DNA from 3 places in the Desulfosporosinus paludis genome. Region 3 is predicted to be linked to each of the others. Evidence: riboswitches for the same ligand, from Rfam matches in the RefSeq annotation. Region 3 holds a riboswitch; each other region holds the start of a gene.
What was found. A riboswitch is a leader RNA that binds a small molecule or an ion and turns the genes downstream of it on or off. The one in region 3 is predicted to bind cobalamin.

Region 1 (5,173 bases), 350 kb from region 3:
AATATTAGCTTTCTGGGGCGCAGAAGAAATGGGATTTGTGGGCTCGTATTCTTTTATACAAAAACCGACTTTTCTTTTAAATGGTATACATGCAGTTTTTAACGTTGATACAATAGGAAATGGTCCGCTTAAGGAATTCGCATTGTGGGCCAATAGTGACAACAGGGCGCTGCAAGCTGTTCGGGCTGCTGCTGAAAATAAAGCAAATGCTGTATTGACCCCAAGTAATGGCTACAACAGTGATCAAGTTTTCTTCAACCTGGATCATGTTCCGGCTGTTACTTTAATGGCCAGAGATTGGCTTTTAAAAAATCACACCCCGGAAGATGTTCCGGATTTTATTAACCCGAAGAAAATTGCTCTTGCCAGCGATATCCTATATAATGCCCTTCAAAGCTTAATCGTTTAAAGCATGCAAAGCTTCATTGAGAAGAACCATATGAATATGATCTTCCCATTTGCCGTTAATTCGCAGGTATTTTTTAGCTAAGCCTTCGTTATAAAATCCGAGCTTTTCCACAACCCTCATTGACCGCATATTTCGGGGTAATATATTTGCTTCAATACGATGAAGCCCCATCGTGTTGAAGGCAAATTCGATAACTTTCTTAAGCGCCTCAGTCATGTAGCCCTGATTTATCTCCTCACCGTCTAATCTATAGCCTAGATGGCATGAATGAAAGGCCCCATAGACGATATTGTTTAAAGCCACTGACCCAATAGTTCTGGAAAACCCATCGCTTTTTCTGAAAAGCCAGACTCTGAATGTTCCACCTGCTGCTATTCTGGATATCTCGTCCCGCAATGCTTCCTGTTGGTAATGGATGGTATAGAATTTATGATCTTTGACTGCCTCCCATTCCCGGAGAAACTCCTCGTTGCGTTTAAAATAATCTAAAATTACCCCTACAAAGTTCTCATCCGAAACCCTTAGTACAAGACGTTCTGTTTCCAACTCTAGTTTTGCCAAATTCGGACTATTCATGATTTTTATCCTCCTGCTCCAATGATTCTAGGGTAAGTAAGTGTGCCAGTGTTTGGCGCTAATCAGACAACCAGTTGTCTGGGCGATCTTCTAGGTTACGATGACATAAGAAAAGCCGCTAATTTTATTCAGCGGCGTAGGTATTAGCCTAAAAATCAAATGATTTTGGAGGATTTGGCGAAAAATCGTAAATAGTCGCTTTTCCATGTTCTAAATAAAAAAGTTTAAGAACGGGATTGTCTGCTGACTGATAAAGCTGTTTAAGATTAGGGGCGTGTTCGAAGATTTTTTCCTTCATGCGGATGTCCTCCTCAAACGTGATTTCTCCGCTGACTCTAACCCAAACCATGTCTTTGGTAGTTTTGGAGAATTCAATATAGGGCACAGCCATTAATTGTTTATAGACCTCTTTAGTACTTGCAGTGCAGAAATATAGTCTTCCTTTTTCTTCAAACATGAATCCCCATGGTCTAACTCTCGGTTTCCCTTCATCAACTGTAGCTAAATATCCAACAGCTGAACGGTCGTTTAAAATGGACAGTACTTCATTCACGTTAATTCGCCCCCTATACACCTTTTGTTAGATTGTACCTCGCAACTAAAAATAATGCAAAAAACCTGAGAATTTCGATCTTAATTACCAGAGCTGCAGCAACAGCGTTGTGATTCATAGCCGCTGTAATTTTTGTTTTGCCAAATATTACAACAGTTAAAACCCTCCCAATTGGAGCAAAATAATTAACATTAAGAATGGGGGGGAGTATGTTGAAGTCTTTTATTAAACTAACGGATTCATTACTGAGATTTGGTAAGATGAGGGATTCTATCACGATTGGGCTTTTGGGAGGTTTAATAGGAACAATCTTTATGGATATATCAAATCTGTTAATATTCAAGGCAGGTAAAACCGAGGCCTTATATGGACATATAGCAGGCGGATTATTTGTAGCTCCTTTCAGAACAAAACGCAGAAAGAATTTTATTTTAGGCCAGATGACTCATTTAGGAATAGGCTCAATTTGGGGAACGTTATTAACCTATCTCTTAAAGAAAACAGGGAAAGATCATCACCTGATTAAAGGATTGTTCATATCAATGTTAACCCTTGGCAGCCTTATTGGCGGGCAAAAATTTGGTATGCTAAAGAAGTTTGGATTGACAAAGACGTTCTACTCAGCTGTATGGAACCATCTTGTATACGGGTTGGTTTCTGCACAGGCCATAGTGATGATAGCAGATCCAATCATATTTGCATCATCGAAGGATGCTAAAGAGAGCTGTCAACAAATTAGGCGAAAGGCCAGTTATCCCTGTTCAGTCAGATCTTCGAATGAGTTGGTTCAATCAAAAGATGATCATTTTAAATCGCATCAACTTTAAAACCCCTTATTGACAAACTAATTGAATTATTCTATTATAAAGTCAACTAAATACATATTTATAGGTGCCCATCAAGGGATAATAGGGAACCAGGTTAAAATCCTGGACGGACCCACCACTGTAATTAGATGTTGAAAATGTACATTTGCCACTGGTGTAACTGGGAAGGCGTACATTTGAGTCTATAAGTCAGGAGACCTGCCTACAAAATAATTCAAAAAGAACAATGGTAAAGTTCTAGCTTCTTGAAAGCTAGAACTTTTTATTTTTTTAATTTAGGAGTGTCTATGGAGACAATTGCAACCATAATAATCGAAAAACTTGTATTTCCAAATGAAGAAAAGCCTGCTCTTAAAAACATTAACTTTGAAATTAAGCGAGGTGATTTTATTGTTATTACCGGTGGTGTTGCTTCTGGCAAGTCGATTTTATTGCACTCGATCACAGGTGCTATTCCACACTATCATAACGCGGAATTAACAGGTAAAATCACAATCTTAGGCCAAGATATTAAGGATGTGCATCTCAATCATATGTCAGATTATGTGGGATACATGATGCAGGAACCCCATAATCAAATCATCAGTCTCGATGTCTATGAAGATGTTGCTTTTGGCCTCGGCAATCTGGGGATTCCTTGTGAACAAACAGAGCAGATTGTTAATAATACGTTGAAATTTGTGGGTTTGGACGGTTATGAGAACAGACAGACCGCTTCGCTTTCCGGAGGCCAGGCTCAACGTGTGGTTTTGGCAGGTGTTTTAGCCCTTAATGCTCCAATTTTGATTCTTGATCAACCAACCGCTGAGCTGGATCCTCAAGGTCGCTTAGAGATTTATAAGCGCTTAAGTCAGCTTAATAAACATCAAAACCTTACGATCGTTTTGGTTATGGATCGAATTGAAGAGGTCCTCAGTTATGCTAACAGAGTCTTTTATCTTAAGGATGGTGAAATTATCAAGGAGTATTTGCCTGAAGACTATTACAACGATCAGGTCTTACTCCAAAAGAGAAGGTTGAAATACGCCGCTGATGCTGCAATAGCTAACAGTAGTCCTAAGGAAAGTATCGCTAAAATCATCAATGTTTCCTATCGATACAGAAATAATCTAATAGGTTGTGAAGATATTCATTTAGAAGTTTATAAGGGTGATTTTATATCAATCATTGGTTTAAACGGATCTGGAAAATCGACTTTAGCCAAATTGCTTATCGGTCTCTTAAAGCCTTGTAAAGGTGAAATCAAACTGTTTGGCAAGCTGTTGAATAGGGAAAACCTGACAAAAATCCGCACACAAATAGGTTTTCTATTTCAAAACCCCGACCACCAGATCTTTGCAAGCACCTTGGAAGAAGAAGTTGGATTTTCGTTGAAGCTAAGAGGGGAGCGAGAGGCAGTCATTGATCAGAAAATTGATGAGTGCTTAGAATTCGTAGGGCTGCTGGATTATAAGAAAATGCATCCTCAGCGCTTAAGCCGTGGTCAGAGACAGCTTTTAGCCTTAGCCTCCATCCTTGCCGGTGATCCGGAATTCATCATTGCTGATGAACCCACCTCGGGCCTCGATGAAAACCAAGGGTTTATGATTATGAATAAACTTTTCGACTTATCTCAAAAAGGCAAAACAATTTTGTGTATAACCCACGATCTCACGTTGGCCAAAGCCTATTCGAATCGCTTAGTTGCGCTGAATAACCATCGCCTGCAATTTGATATTTCCATAAAAGATCTTCCGGAATATAACGAGGCACTTAAAGAAATTGGACTGAATTTTCAAGACATTGCTTTATTTAGGGGGGGCTGGGATGGGAGTTTCTAAGCTAGATCCCCGGACGAAGTTAGTCTGGTATGCACTGATGATCTACTTTGCCCTGAGTTGTCAAACCGCTGTTCAGTTGAGTCTTGTTTTATTAGTATGCATTGTAGCCTCTTTGATCCTATCTGGTTCCTTAAAACAATATAAGGTTATGATCATGATCATCTTGCTTTTGGGTCTTCAGATATTGTTCGTTCAGCTAATCTTCTGCCGGGAAGGTATTCTGATCTATCAATGGGGAATCCTCAAAATTTACAGTGAAGCTATTCCTTTAGCGATCACCGGTATACTTAAGGCCACCCTCATTTTCTCTGCAAGTCTGCAATTTTTCACCTCGGCTTCAGCTCAAGATTTTACCTTGATGCTCATCAAATTCAGAATTCCTTACCGTTTTGCCATGCTGGTGGGGCTTGGCGTTCGCTTCCTCCCGCTTATGAAAGCTGAATATGTATCCATCATCGATAGCCAGCGTACCAGAGGCTTAAAGATGGAAAATGTTTGGGACGATCTTAAAGCCATTATTCCAACCTTCCTGCCTTTTTTGTATCGCGCTGTACGACGTTCTACAGAAATAGCCCTAGCCATGGAGCTGAGAGGGTATGGACGAAGCAAAACCCGAACTTTTTCAACAGATTTAGAGATGAAGTATTACGATATTGCCTTAATCGCTGCGATGTTATTGGTAATAAGCATCAGCCTTGCAGTCAGGTTATTACCATTAATATAATCATCAAACTTTAGGAGGAGAATTGAAATGAAAGAAAAATTATTCAGAACTGACACCAAAGCCCTTGTAGGCTCCGTCATCATCGGAATTGTCTTCGTGATTATGGAGCAGGTAACTGGAAGAATCGACGGTATTTTGGATCCTACCCTTTTACTTCTTAATGGCACCTGCTGGGCATTTTTCACGGGTCTCATTGTCTTAATGTACAAACAGCCTGCAGGCATTATTGCCGGATTAGTGGAAGCCATTGTAGCCATGGCAACA
Region 2 (5,173 bases), 1.4 Mb from region 3:
GGATATCTCTGCAGGAACCTTCATCCTATGAAAGAATTGAGTAAAATCTTCCATAGATGTTGTTGAAGTTAGTATTGAGGAAGCTATTAACATGCTCCATAAGCGGAGAAGAAATGTTGTACCGAGCAAAAATCCCCCAATCGTTGCCCCGAAGCGATTACCGGGTAAAGCATAGAAGAGGATTTTCTGACTGGAGGCCTGTTCGAAGTGCTGAGGAGGCAAAGAAAATCCTGTGATAAGAATAATTGAAATAACGATTGGCATTAAAGGAATTATCATTCCTCCAATCTTCTGCAGAGGAATATTTATCCATAAAGCTAACAGACTGGCAATAGCTAGGATTACAAGCTGATAAAATGGATTTTGAAACAAAAAAGAAAGAATTATAATTCCTAAGAATCCAAGCATTTTCGCTCGAACATCTAAACGATGGATAAGCGTATCTCCTGGTGAGTAATCCATAAACATTATGGCGTTTCCCCGCTTTCAAACAGTGCCGTGAATTCCTTTGGCTCGAGCAGAACCTCTTGTAATAAGATGTCACTCAAACGCAAGGAAAGCCGACAAAGCTGAGGTGGAACTATTGCGGCGTCAAGGAGAACCTTTTCGTTGGCAAAAACTTCATGGGGATGCCCATCAAGCAAAATATCACCCTCTTTTAAGACAATCACACGTTGAGCATATTGAGCAACGAGGTCCATGTCATGGCTGATCATGATAATTGTGGTTCCAGCAAGATGGAGTTGGTGGATCAAGGTCATGATTGCCTGAACCCCAGACCAATCTGAACCTGTCGTCGGTTCATCAATGATCAGAATTTGAGGTTTCAATACCAGGATTGAAGCCACGGCGATCATCTGCCGCTCCCCTTTTCCTAAAGTGAAGGGGTGAACATTACGATATTGCTCCAAACCGGTATCTTCAAGAACTTGGTTAATCCGTTTTCGGACTTCAGGACCTCTAAAACCTGCATTTTTCAAACCATATTCCAGCTCTTTCTCAACGGTGGCAGAAAAAATCTGGTGATCTGGGTTCTGAAATACATAGCCAACGGTTCTGGCTAAATGAGACGTATCATACTGCTTCGTATTCATACCTCGAATAATGACGTCTCCCCGTGTTGGTTTCAAGAGTCCATTCAAATGTCTGACTAACGTGGTTTTGCCGGCACCGTTTTGTCCAATTAGGGCCACAAACTCGCCGCTCTCTATCGTTAGGTTTATGCTCCGCAAAGCAGGCTGATTTGAGTTATATTGATAAAAAAGATCGTTAATCTGCACAGCTCTTTCTCCCTGAGAGGAGCTTAATTCTTTTTTCCGTAACGGTAGGAGTGGGTTACTTTTGTGCTGACCATGGTTGGAGAGCAAGGTCCTGATTAAGTGTTCCGCAGACGGTAGGTCTAAAGGGATAGCGTCGATTGAAATCCATCCTTTTTCATAGAGGTTCCAGCCCATAAGACTGACGGGTAAGGGTTTAATTCCATACTGTTGCAGGAGAGGAACATTGCGAAAAAGTTGAACAGGTTCACCACGCCAAATTATTTCTCCTTGATTGATTACGACGACCTCATCTGCCGTTTTGAGCACATCTTCGCTGGAATGTTCGACCAACATAATGGTTAAATCCTTCTTCCTGCGCAAGTCATCTAAGGTCGTGAAAATTTCTGATCGACCTATTGGATCGAGTTCCGAGGTCGGTTCATCGAGCACTAAGATTTCAGGTTCCATCGCCAGGACTCCAGCAATCGCCAAACGTTGTTTCTCCCCACCGGATAACTCTTCTGTCAATCGTTGATTATAGCCTTGAAGTCTTACTTTCTCTAAAGTACCATTAACTCTCTGTTGGATCTCTTCTAAAGGTACTGAAATGTTACGGGGGCCAAAAGCGGTGTCTTCCTCCACCGTTCGACCAATAAGCTGACTCTCCGGGTCCTGGAGGACGAGCCCCAAAAATTTGGACATCAATTGTACAGGAGTCTTCCTTACATCCTGACCGGCCACGACCACTTGACCTGTCAGCTTACCTTCAAGAAGTTGTGGAATCAGCCCGTTAAGACACAAACTAAGGGTCGTTTTTCCTGCTCCGGTTTCTCCCATTAAAACGATGAACTTTCCCTTTTCCACGGTTAAGGATATGGTTTTTAAACTTGCTTCTACAGCGTTTGGATAATAATATGAGACATTCGTAAGTTCAATGGCATTCTTATTTTCTAAGTCTTTGTCAGCTCTTTCAATTCCCACGGTTTCTAAGGTTTCCTCCTTATGAGTTTAAATTAAGCGGCTTCCCTTAATGGCTTTATAAGCAATCGCGGAAACAATGACATTAAGTGCTGATCCGACGACGAGAAAAGGCAGTACTCCCAGAGCGCCCCCCATTCCCATGATGGGAACCATGGCAAAAGAAGATACAACCCCATTGAGGATGATACCTACGATGACTGCCGGTATAAGACCCAGCGTTTTGTTTACCCAGCGATAGGCCAAAGCCCATAAAGCCATCTGGAAAGCAATATAAAGATGGACAGGAATAGTTAAAGGGAATCCGACCACCGCCGATGTTAACAAATGCCCAAAGGAAATAACAACCGCACCTTCAATGCCTCCAAAGGCTAAGGCACTGAAAAATCCTGGAGCTGAATCCATGCCAATTGTTCCGACAGGACTTGGAATTTTAATCAATGCACCTACAGCACTTAAGGCAATGAAAATGGCCATGATGGAAAGTCTTTTGACATTCCAAGCAGAAAGTTTAACTTCCTTAGATTCGGTGTTAATTTGACTCATAAGTTTACTCCTCCTTAAATTAAGTGGTCGTTTCAGTAGAAATAAGTAAGTGATGCTCTTTAATAAAAGTGGTTAGACTAGCGTTCCAATCTTATGAATAGGTAGTTGTTTAAGATCTGAAAAAACAAGATTTGTAACCGGGCGAGGCGACGAAATGATTAGGCAGGTAGAAGGTCCGGCCGATTTGTCCATATTTAAGCTACAAGACGGGTAGAACAACAGCCGGCTATGGCTATTTAAGGCAAGCTGCTCTGCCTCCGTGCGGATTCCTCTCGATCCAACGGGTATCATGTCATGAATTTCTGAGATTCCTAAAAGCTTATTCAGATGCTTTATCTGGATAATTTCAGGATCCTCAGGGTTACTGGCTTCAGGGCCAACTTTGGGCAGACCTAAACAAAAGACGTCATCTCCAGGTTGGGAAGTTCCAAGCCGCAATTGATGTTTCATTACTATTCCTACGACACTGATACCGAGTGCAGTTTCTTGTGTCACCATGTTCTTTTCTGTGCTGATGGCTAAAGGGAGTGCCAGACCGGCGGATATCAGCTCTTCCTTCACCCCCTTTAATAATTCTTCACCTGTCGGGTATGGTTCATTAGAAATCGCCACGGTCATGACCTTAGGCGTCGCTCCCACGGCTAAAATTTCCAATAAGGCTACTCGTGCCGTCAGCCTCCCTGTGATGGACCAGGCAACCTGAACTATGTCAAAACTTTTTAGGCCAATCGCCCCGCAGGAATCACAAGAAGCTACAAGATATTGTTCTGGGTTTATCGAAACTACTTCGATATCCCGCCCCTGATATCCCAATGTTTCCACCCCCTTTCCTATAAAAAACAAAAGTTCACAATCAATTTTCTATCCTTTATGAATAAGAAAATTGACCATGAACTTTACCTTGATCCAGGTCACTTACATTATAGGCAGGTCTCCTGACTTAGAATCAGCAACTTATACCCCTTCCCGGTTTCCCAGTGGTTAATGTACAAGTCTCCTCTTTTACAGTGGTGGGTCCGTCCGGGATTTTCACCCAGTTCCCTATTCTCCCCATTTAAGGGCACCTATAAAAATAATTATTGAATTAATCGTATTTTAATCCATGAAGGACTAGATTACAAGACTTTTTTGAATCTTCTTCCGCGTCGTGACTAGTGTATTTCAGTGTACCTAACCTTTGTAGCGATTTCGTATAACCGCCAGCTCTTTACGGCGTTTACCAAACTCTCGAACTTGATCGTTCAACCAGACCTGAAAATGTTCTTTCAAATCACTTTTGTTAAAGCGACTGGCTTTAGGACCAAACTCCCAATGCAAATTCGTTCCGTTGTCCAATGAACGAATCTCCGCTTCCTGACCGCAAAACGGGCAGACAGCATGATTAGGTCTGGGGAACTTCCAGAGGTCGGACCAACAGGTAGGACATTGACCGGCTTCTAATGGGCGAGGTTCACCGAATAACGAGTTTCCAAGAGCTTGTATTCGTTCCTTCACTTCTGACTGTAATAAAGCCTCACCGGGCAGGGCGCCAATAAACATATGGGCATCTTTAACCTCCAGACCCAGAAATCGAGCATTGGCGATTAAAGCAGATAGGGTATACCCTTCCCAACCTTTGATTCCTGCAGTACCAATGATCACACAAGGTTTTCCCCAGATTTCATCGATATGTTGTGCAAGGGCGATAATCCTATCACCTAACAGTTTGGTTATCCCAGCAGGGCCTAAGGCGTAGCATGGAGCTGATAAAATGATTCCATCAGCTTCTTTTATTCTTTCGAATACTGAATATAAATCATCGATAAGAGGACATGGTTGATCTGGGACTAAACAGGCATAACACGCTTTGCAGGGCCGAAGGTTTAATTCTGGCAGCTTGAGAAGATCAAGTTTTACTTCTTCTCCAATTGAGGCAGCCGTTTCTTTAATTAAGATTTCGCCATTGGCCAATTTCCTTTGCGAAGCAACTATTCCTAAGATCTTTTTCATGATATCTCTCCTTCTAGTCTATAGTTCGCGCAACTTATAATAATTCAAAAAGTTTTTTGTTAGGTATAATGCTTTAAAGTAAAACGTTATACCATTATTATATCATTCACTCCTCTATGTAAATATATGGATTTATAAAATCTAACGATCTGGAGATTATAATAGAGAATTTTAATTTAAGGAGGAATTTTAATATGTCTGGACAAGCTAAGAAAATGCCTCAGCCTAATGGTGGAATTAAATGTCTTGTTAACACCTGTCATTACTATGGTACAGGGGATCATTGTCATGCGGATAAGATCGAAGTTCAATCCCCTAATGCCCAAAGCACTGAGATGACAGACTGCGCAACGTTTCTTCCAGAGTAATTCAAAATTAACTTTTTCAACAGAATTTTTGAA
Region 3 (5,173 bases):
AGTGAAACGTTGGAAATCCTTGTAGAAAAGGCTCTCGCGTATGCTGATCAATACTGTACTTTTGCTTTCCAGGGCGGTGAACCTACCCTCACAGGTTTGAAATTTTTTGAGAAGTTGATCGAGCTCCAGAAAGAATACAATGTGAAAAATTTAAAAATCAACAACGTTTTGCAAACGAACGGCATGATAATTGACACTGCCTGGGCAAGGTTTCTTGCTGAACATAATTTTTTAGTGGGCATTTCTTTAGACGGTCCCAAAGACATACATGACTATTACCGGATAGGAATTAATTGTAAAGGGTCCTTTTCGAAGGTTATGAAAGCAATACAGCTTTTTAACAAGCATAGTGTAGAATACAATATTTTGTGTGTAGTTACGGCTAACGTGGCAAGACATATAAGTAAAATCTACAACTTTTATAAAAAACATGATTTTCATTATCTGCAGTTTATACCCTGCTTAGACCCCCAGGGAGAACTCCGTGGTCGTTATAACTACTCATTAACGCCGGAAAGATATGCTTACTTTTTAAAGAGAATCTTCGACGAGTGGTATGCGGATGTTTTGCAAGGGTATCCGATCAATATCCGTTACTTTGATAACCTTGTTGGACTTGCTATGGGATTACCTCCTGAATCCTGTGGATTATCAGGAACTTGTTCCTTTCAGTTTGTTGTTGAAGCAGACGGAGGGGTTTACCCTTGCGACTTTTATGTATTTGATAGGTGGTATATCGGCAATGTTAGAAATTTACTTTTTGAAGAAATTGAAAAAAGCGATATCGTTAAAGAATTTATTGAAGGATCCAAATATACTGATCCCACCTGCAAGCAGTGCAGGTGGGGAAATTTTTGCCGCGGCGGCTGCAGAAGAGATCGTGAGCCTTTCATGGAAAATCTGCCGACCCTCAATTATTATTGTGCGGCTTACAAGGAATTTTTTGAATACGCGAGCCCGCGAATATACGAATTGGCCAGGAGATTTTCCGTCGGATAGAGGCTGTAAGTTCGTTTAGTAAACCAAATATTACGGGATTACTTTCTTATTCGCTAATGTTTGGAGTAATTTTCTTAATGCCTTTTTATCTAGACTGGATACTTAAACTTTCTCCATTCTTGGTTGGGCTTATTATGACGGTCGTCTCTCTGGCAATGTTTATCATGTCACCCTTTTCCGGATCCCTTGCGGATCGAATGGGGGCTAAACTATCGTCAAAGCCCAAATACTCTCTTTTCATGTTGGCTTTGAAGGAATAGCTGCTCTAGGTATTATTGCCTCCATAATTTGTATTTTTGCCTCTCAACATTCTGCAAACACGAGTGTTAGAATAAGTGAATACGTATCACCTCATCACACAATTCTGCAAAAAGTCCTAAGGTTCTTTCATTCGTGTTTTGGCGATGTTGCCATGCGAGCAGGATATAACGTACATAAACGATTGTTGTATGACTAATCAGCATGTCGTAAGAACGGCCTTGAAACTCCTTCTGCAACTTAAGAAGCGATTTTGTGCATTTAATAAAGGTTTCAATATCTAACCGCATGCTGTAATTCCTGATAATTTCTTCTTCGGTTAAAGTACGGTCCGTGCTAAGAATAGCTAACCATTCATTTTCATTCTTACGATGACTAACAAACACCATAACGATAGGAATTCTTGGAACCATTTGAGTGCGAATCGATCGTAAAATTCCTTTACCTTTTCCTTGGACTGGTGACGCAACTTTATATAATTCCTGAAGAGATAGCTTTCCACCGTTATGTAAAAAAGAGCGGGATCAGGTCATTAAGGAACGGGATCGGGCCCTGGAGGAAAAGGCGGATCTCCGGAAAGCCCTGGAAGAGCAAGCGGGCCAAATAACCCGGCTGAGTACAGAGCGCGACAGTTTGAAGACGAATGCGGAGGGGTTAAGGAATTCCAAGGCGAAGGTCGAGGCCAGGGCTTTAGTATTGGAGAAGGAACTGCTCACCGTGTGCCTTCCGTTACAGAAGGCCATTAGGCTACTGTTAGGGCTCTCTGCCATATGCCAGGAACGGCACTTAGGCAGGTCACGTTTGGCAGTTTCATATAGTGTATCCATACGTAGGTACCCGGTTGGTCGTTACCCTGCTTACCACAGGTGCGTCAATAGGCCTGCTTATACCCAACTTTCCTCATATTAGGTATACCTATTAATAGCCGGTGCATGACCGTCAGCGTTTCACAGCCACAGACCCGGATTCAGCCCACAGGCTTTACCATATATGGCCTGACTCGCCAGGCAACTCGACAGCGTTAGCAGTCTAATCCTGACTTTACCGACATGCTATTGTCCCCCAGAGGCTTTCGCATGAGGTTAGTCGGTTGTCTTACATCGCACCGCAGGAGCAATGATTTCTGAAAAAATATATATGAAACGCACAACGTGCGCACAGGAAATAAAGTATAATTGTGGAATTAGTACGATATGTTGAGATATCCAATGTTACCGTCCACACGGTGAACGTTGGGGGAGGGATAATTGGTGAAATTAGGAACATTCTTTAGAATGCTTCTCATTGCATTTGGTTTGGTGATTTCATTTCTCTCATTCCAAGGATGGTATATCGGTTGGCTAAATGAAAGGTTGCCTATGGATAGAAGTCGACTTATTCGAAGCGAACGAATCTTTGGGTTTTGCCTTATCTTTTTTGGAATAATGCAAACCGTCAAAGTATTAATTTATTAACCATTCTGATGGAGTGAGGAAACAGAAAGGTGGAATTGGTTATGGATCAATTAACGTCCTGTAAGACTTGCTCAAGAGAAGTTGCACAGTCCGCGACAGTTTGTCCTCATTGTGGTGCAAAACTTAAGCTAACACTAATTGAAAAGTTGATACTGTTCGTTCTGGTAAAGCCTAGCCGTAGTCGAGTAATGAGTCGATCTCACCCGCTTTCCAAAAGAAGGCCCCTTTCGAAGGTTGGTGGGTGGTAGGGGTGAAAGATTACTGGTGACTTGACGGGTGGTTGATACAAAATTTCATCGAAAATTGTACTTGACATATTCTATCTTCTTAAGTAATATTAGCCATAATTAAACCGAATTTTACAGGTGCCCAATGAGGGAGAATAGGGAACCGGGTGTAAGTCCCGGACGGACCCGCCACTGTAAAGGGGAGCTATTGCCATGACCACTCTGTAAGGAGGAAGGGGGCAAGGAAGCTATGAACCTGAGTCAGGAGACCTGCCTGTAAATACTAAGCATCGACTTCGCGTTTAAGTTGGTTTAGGTGAGGATGATGGAAAAATCCGCGCTCATAATGAGTTGCGGGTTTTTTGTTTTAATATAATATTAAGTTACTAATTTCGAGGGAGGAGAGGAAAATGTTCCCTTGGGAATTTCGTGACAAACCCCGTGACGAGTGTGGTGTTTTTGGTATTTATGCTCCAGGTAATAGTGTTGCCCTAAAAACTTACTATGGTCTCATTGCGCTGCAACATAGGGGAGAGGAAAGTGCCGGGATGGCAATTTCAGACGGGATAGAAATTAAATTACATAAGAAAATGGGGTTGGTTACGGAAGTTTTTAGTAAAGATCTTATAGAAACATTAAAGGGAAATGTAGCTATAGGACATGTAAGATATTCTACCAGTGGCGATAGTTCGGAAGCAAATGCCCAACCTTTGGTATATAAGGGCGAACAGGGCAGTTTCGCTGTAGCTCATAATGGGAACATAACCAATGTATGTCAATTAAAAAAGCGGTTTGCGCAAACCAGAGTAGCTAGACCAATCAACTTAGATAGTGAAGTTTTTTTGAGTTTTATAGCACATTACAGGAATCTCCCTCTTAAGAAACTTCTGGAACTCTATCTGAATGAAATATCAGGTTCATATTCGTTGGTAATGATGACAGAAAACAGTCTAATTGGCTTGCGAGACCCTTACGGAATGCGTCCATTATGCCTAGGAAAACTGAAAGGGTCTGAATTTGGTTATATTTTAGCTTCAGAAACTTGTGCAATTGGGGTTGCGGGTGGACGATGTAATTCAAGGACAAAGGGTAGTGATAGTGGACGATTCTCTTGTCCGGGGAACCACAAGCCGCCATATTGCCCAAATGCTTAGAGAAGCAGGAGCAAAAGAGGTGCATTTTTTGGTGGCTTCTCCCCCTTAAGATTTCCCTGTTACTATGGTATTGATATTCCGTCATCTGATGAGCTTGTTGCTGCGCATCAAACTCTTGAAGAAATCAGACATTATGTCGGGGCAGATAGCCTTTATTACCTCAGCTTAAAAGGAATGCTTCAAGTTTTACAGCAATCTAATGAGTTTTGCACAGCTTGTTTTGACGGGGTTTATCCAGTTCCGGTTTTTAAGCAAGAAACCGGTTGAAAAAGCGGCCTCTAAGTAAATATATGATAACATTCAGGTGCCCGCAAGGGAGAATAGGGAACCGGGTGCAAGTCCCGGACGGTCCCGCCACTGTAACCGGTAGTCCATCTCATAACCACCGCTTGTTGTCCGTTAGGAAAAACAAGCGGGAAGGGAGACGCGGGCGTTACTCCGGAAGCCAGGAGACCTGCCTGAACTGTTGTGAGCTGTTTTCTAATAAAGGCAGCAAGACGGGAACGGTGGAAATGTTCACATCTAATAAGGTGTGGACTTTTTTTATTAACCATTTTTAAAAGGGAGGTATGCAGACATAGACATATGTGTTTAAAATTTTTACTCTATAAAAAGTTACGAGGAGGATTAATGATGAGTTTATTAACGAGCGCGTTGGAAGGAACAATTACTACCGAAATGGAGCAGGTGGCGGCCCGTGAGAAAGTCTCACCAGAATTTATCAGGCAGGGAGTTGCTGCTGGTACAATAGTAATTCCTTGTAATATTCACCATAAGACTATTATTCCTGTTGGGATAGGATATGGGTTGCGGACAAAGGTCAGTGCCAGTATTGGTCTTTACGGTAGTGAAGCTACAATTAGTGAAGAAGTTGAAAAGATCAAAACAGCATTGGCAGCAGGTACGGATGCTCTGATGGATCTAAGCGTCAGCGGTGATATTGATACAATGCGTAAAGAAACATTAAATTCTGTTTCCGTTCCGGTTGGAACACTGCCAGTTTATCAGGCAATCGCTGAAGCTGGGGAAAAGTACGGTTCGAGCGTGAAAATGGAAGCTGAGGAAATGTTTGAAGTCATTG

Region 1: linked by a shared signal. The riboswitch ahead of VZF35_RS04190 (ABC transporter ATP-binding protein) and the one ahead of VZF35_RS05805 (amidophosphoribosyltransferase) in region 3 are both predicted to bind cobalamin.
Region 2: linked by a shared signal. The riboswitch ahead of VZF35_RS25380 (AIR synthase related protein) and the one ahead of VZF35_RS05805 (amidophosphoribosyltransferase) in region 3 are both predicted to bind cobalamin.

What each region holds. Positions count from the first base shown of each region.
Region 1 is NZ_CP144211.1:800,036-805,208, reverse strand. It holds gene VZF35_RS04210 (M28 family metallopeptidase) at 1-409, shown strand, start outside; gene VZF35_RS04205 (GNAT family N-acetyltransferase) at 398-985, opposite strand; gene VZF35_RS04200 (pyridoxamine 5'-phosphate oxidase family protein) at 1,134-1,538, opposite strand; gene VZF35_RS04195 (hypothetical protein) at 1,748-2,365, shown strand; cobalamin riboswitch at 2,411-2,586, shown strand; gene VZF35_RS04190 (ABC transporter ATP-binding protein) at 2,653-4,185, shown strand; gene VZF35_RS04185 (energy-coupling factor transporter transmembrane component T family protein) at 4,172-4,909, shown strand; gene VZF35_RS04180 (hypothetical protein) at 4,937-5,173, shown strand, end outside.
Region 2 is NZ_CP144211.1:5,124,902-5,130,074, reverse strand. It holds gene VZF35_RS25395 (energy-coupling factor transporter transmembrane component T family protein) at 1-462, opposite strand, end outside; gene VZF35_RS25390 (ABC transporter ATP-binding protein) at 468-2,240, opposite strand; gene VZF35_RS25385 (ECF transporter S component) at 2,268-2,783, opposite strand; gene VZF35_RS25380 (AIR synthase related protein) at 2,856-3,605, opposite strand; cobalamin riboswitch at 3,691-3,866, opposite strand; gene VZF35_RS25375 (flavodoxin family protein) at 3,954-4,772, opposite strand; gene VZF35_RS25370 (DUF1540 domain-containing protein) at 4,967-5,140, shown strand.
Region 3 is NZ_CP144211.1:1,145,471-1,150,643, reverse strand. It holds gene VZF35_RS05825 (anaerobic sulfatase maturase) at 1-999, shown strand, start outside; gene VZF35_RS05820 (hypothetical protein) at 1,077-1,259, shown strand; gene VZF35_RS05815 (hypothetical protein) at 1,326-1,670, opposite strand; gene VZF35_RS05810 (hypothetical protein) at 2,508-2,711, shown strand; cobalamin riboswitch at 3,058-3,231, shown strand; partial or broken gene VZF35_RS05805 (amidophosphoribosyltransferase) at 3,349-4,359, shown strand; cobalamin riboswitch at 4,378-4,569, shown strand; gene thiC (phosphomethylpyrimidine synthase ThiC) at 4,726-5,173, shown strand, end outside.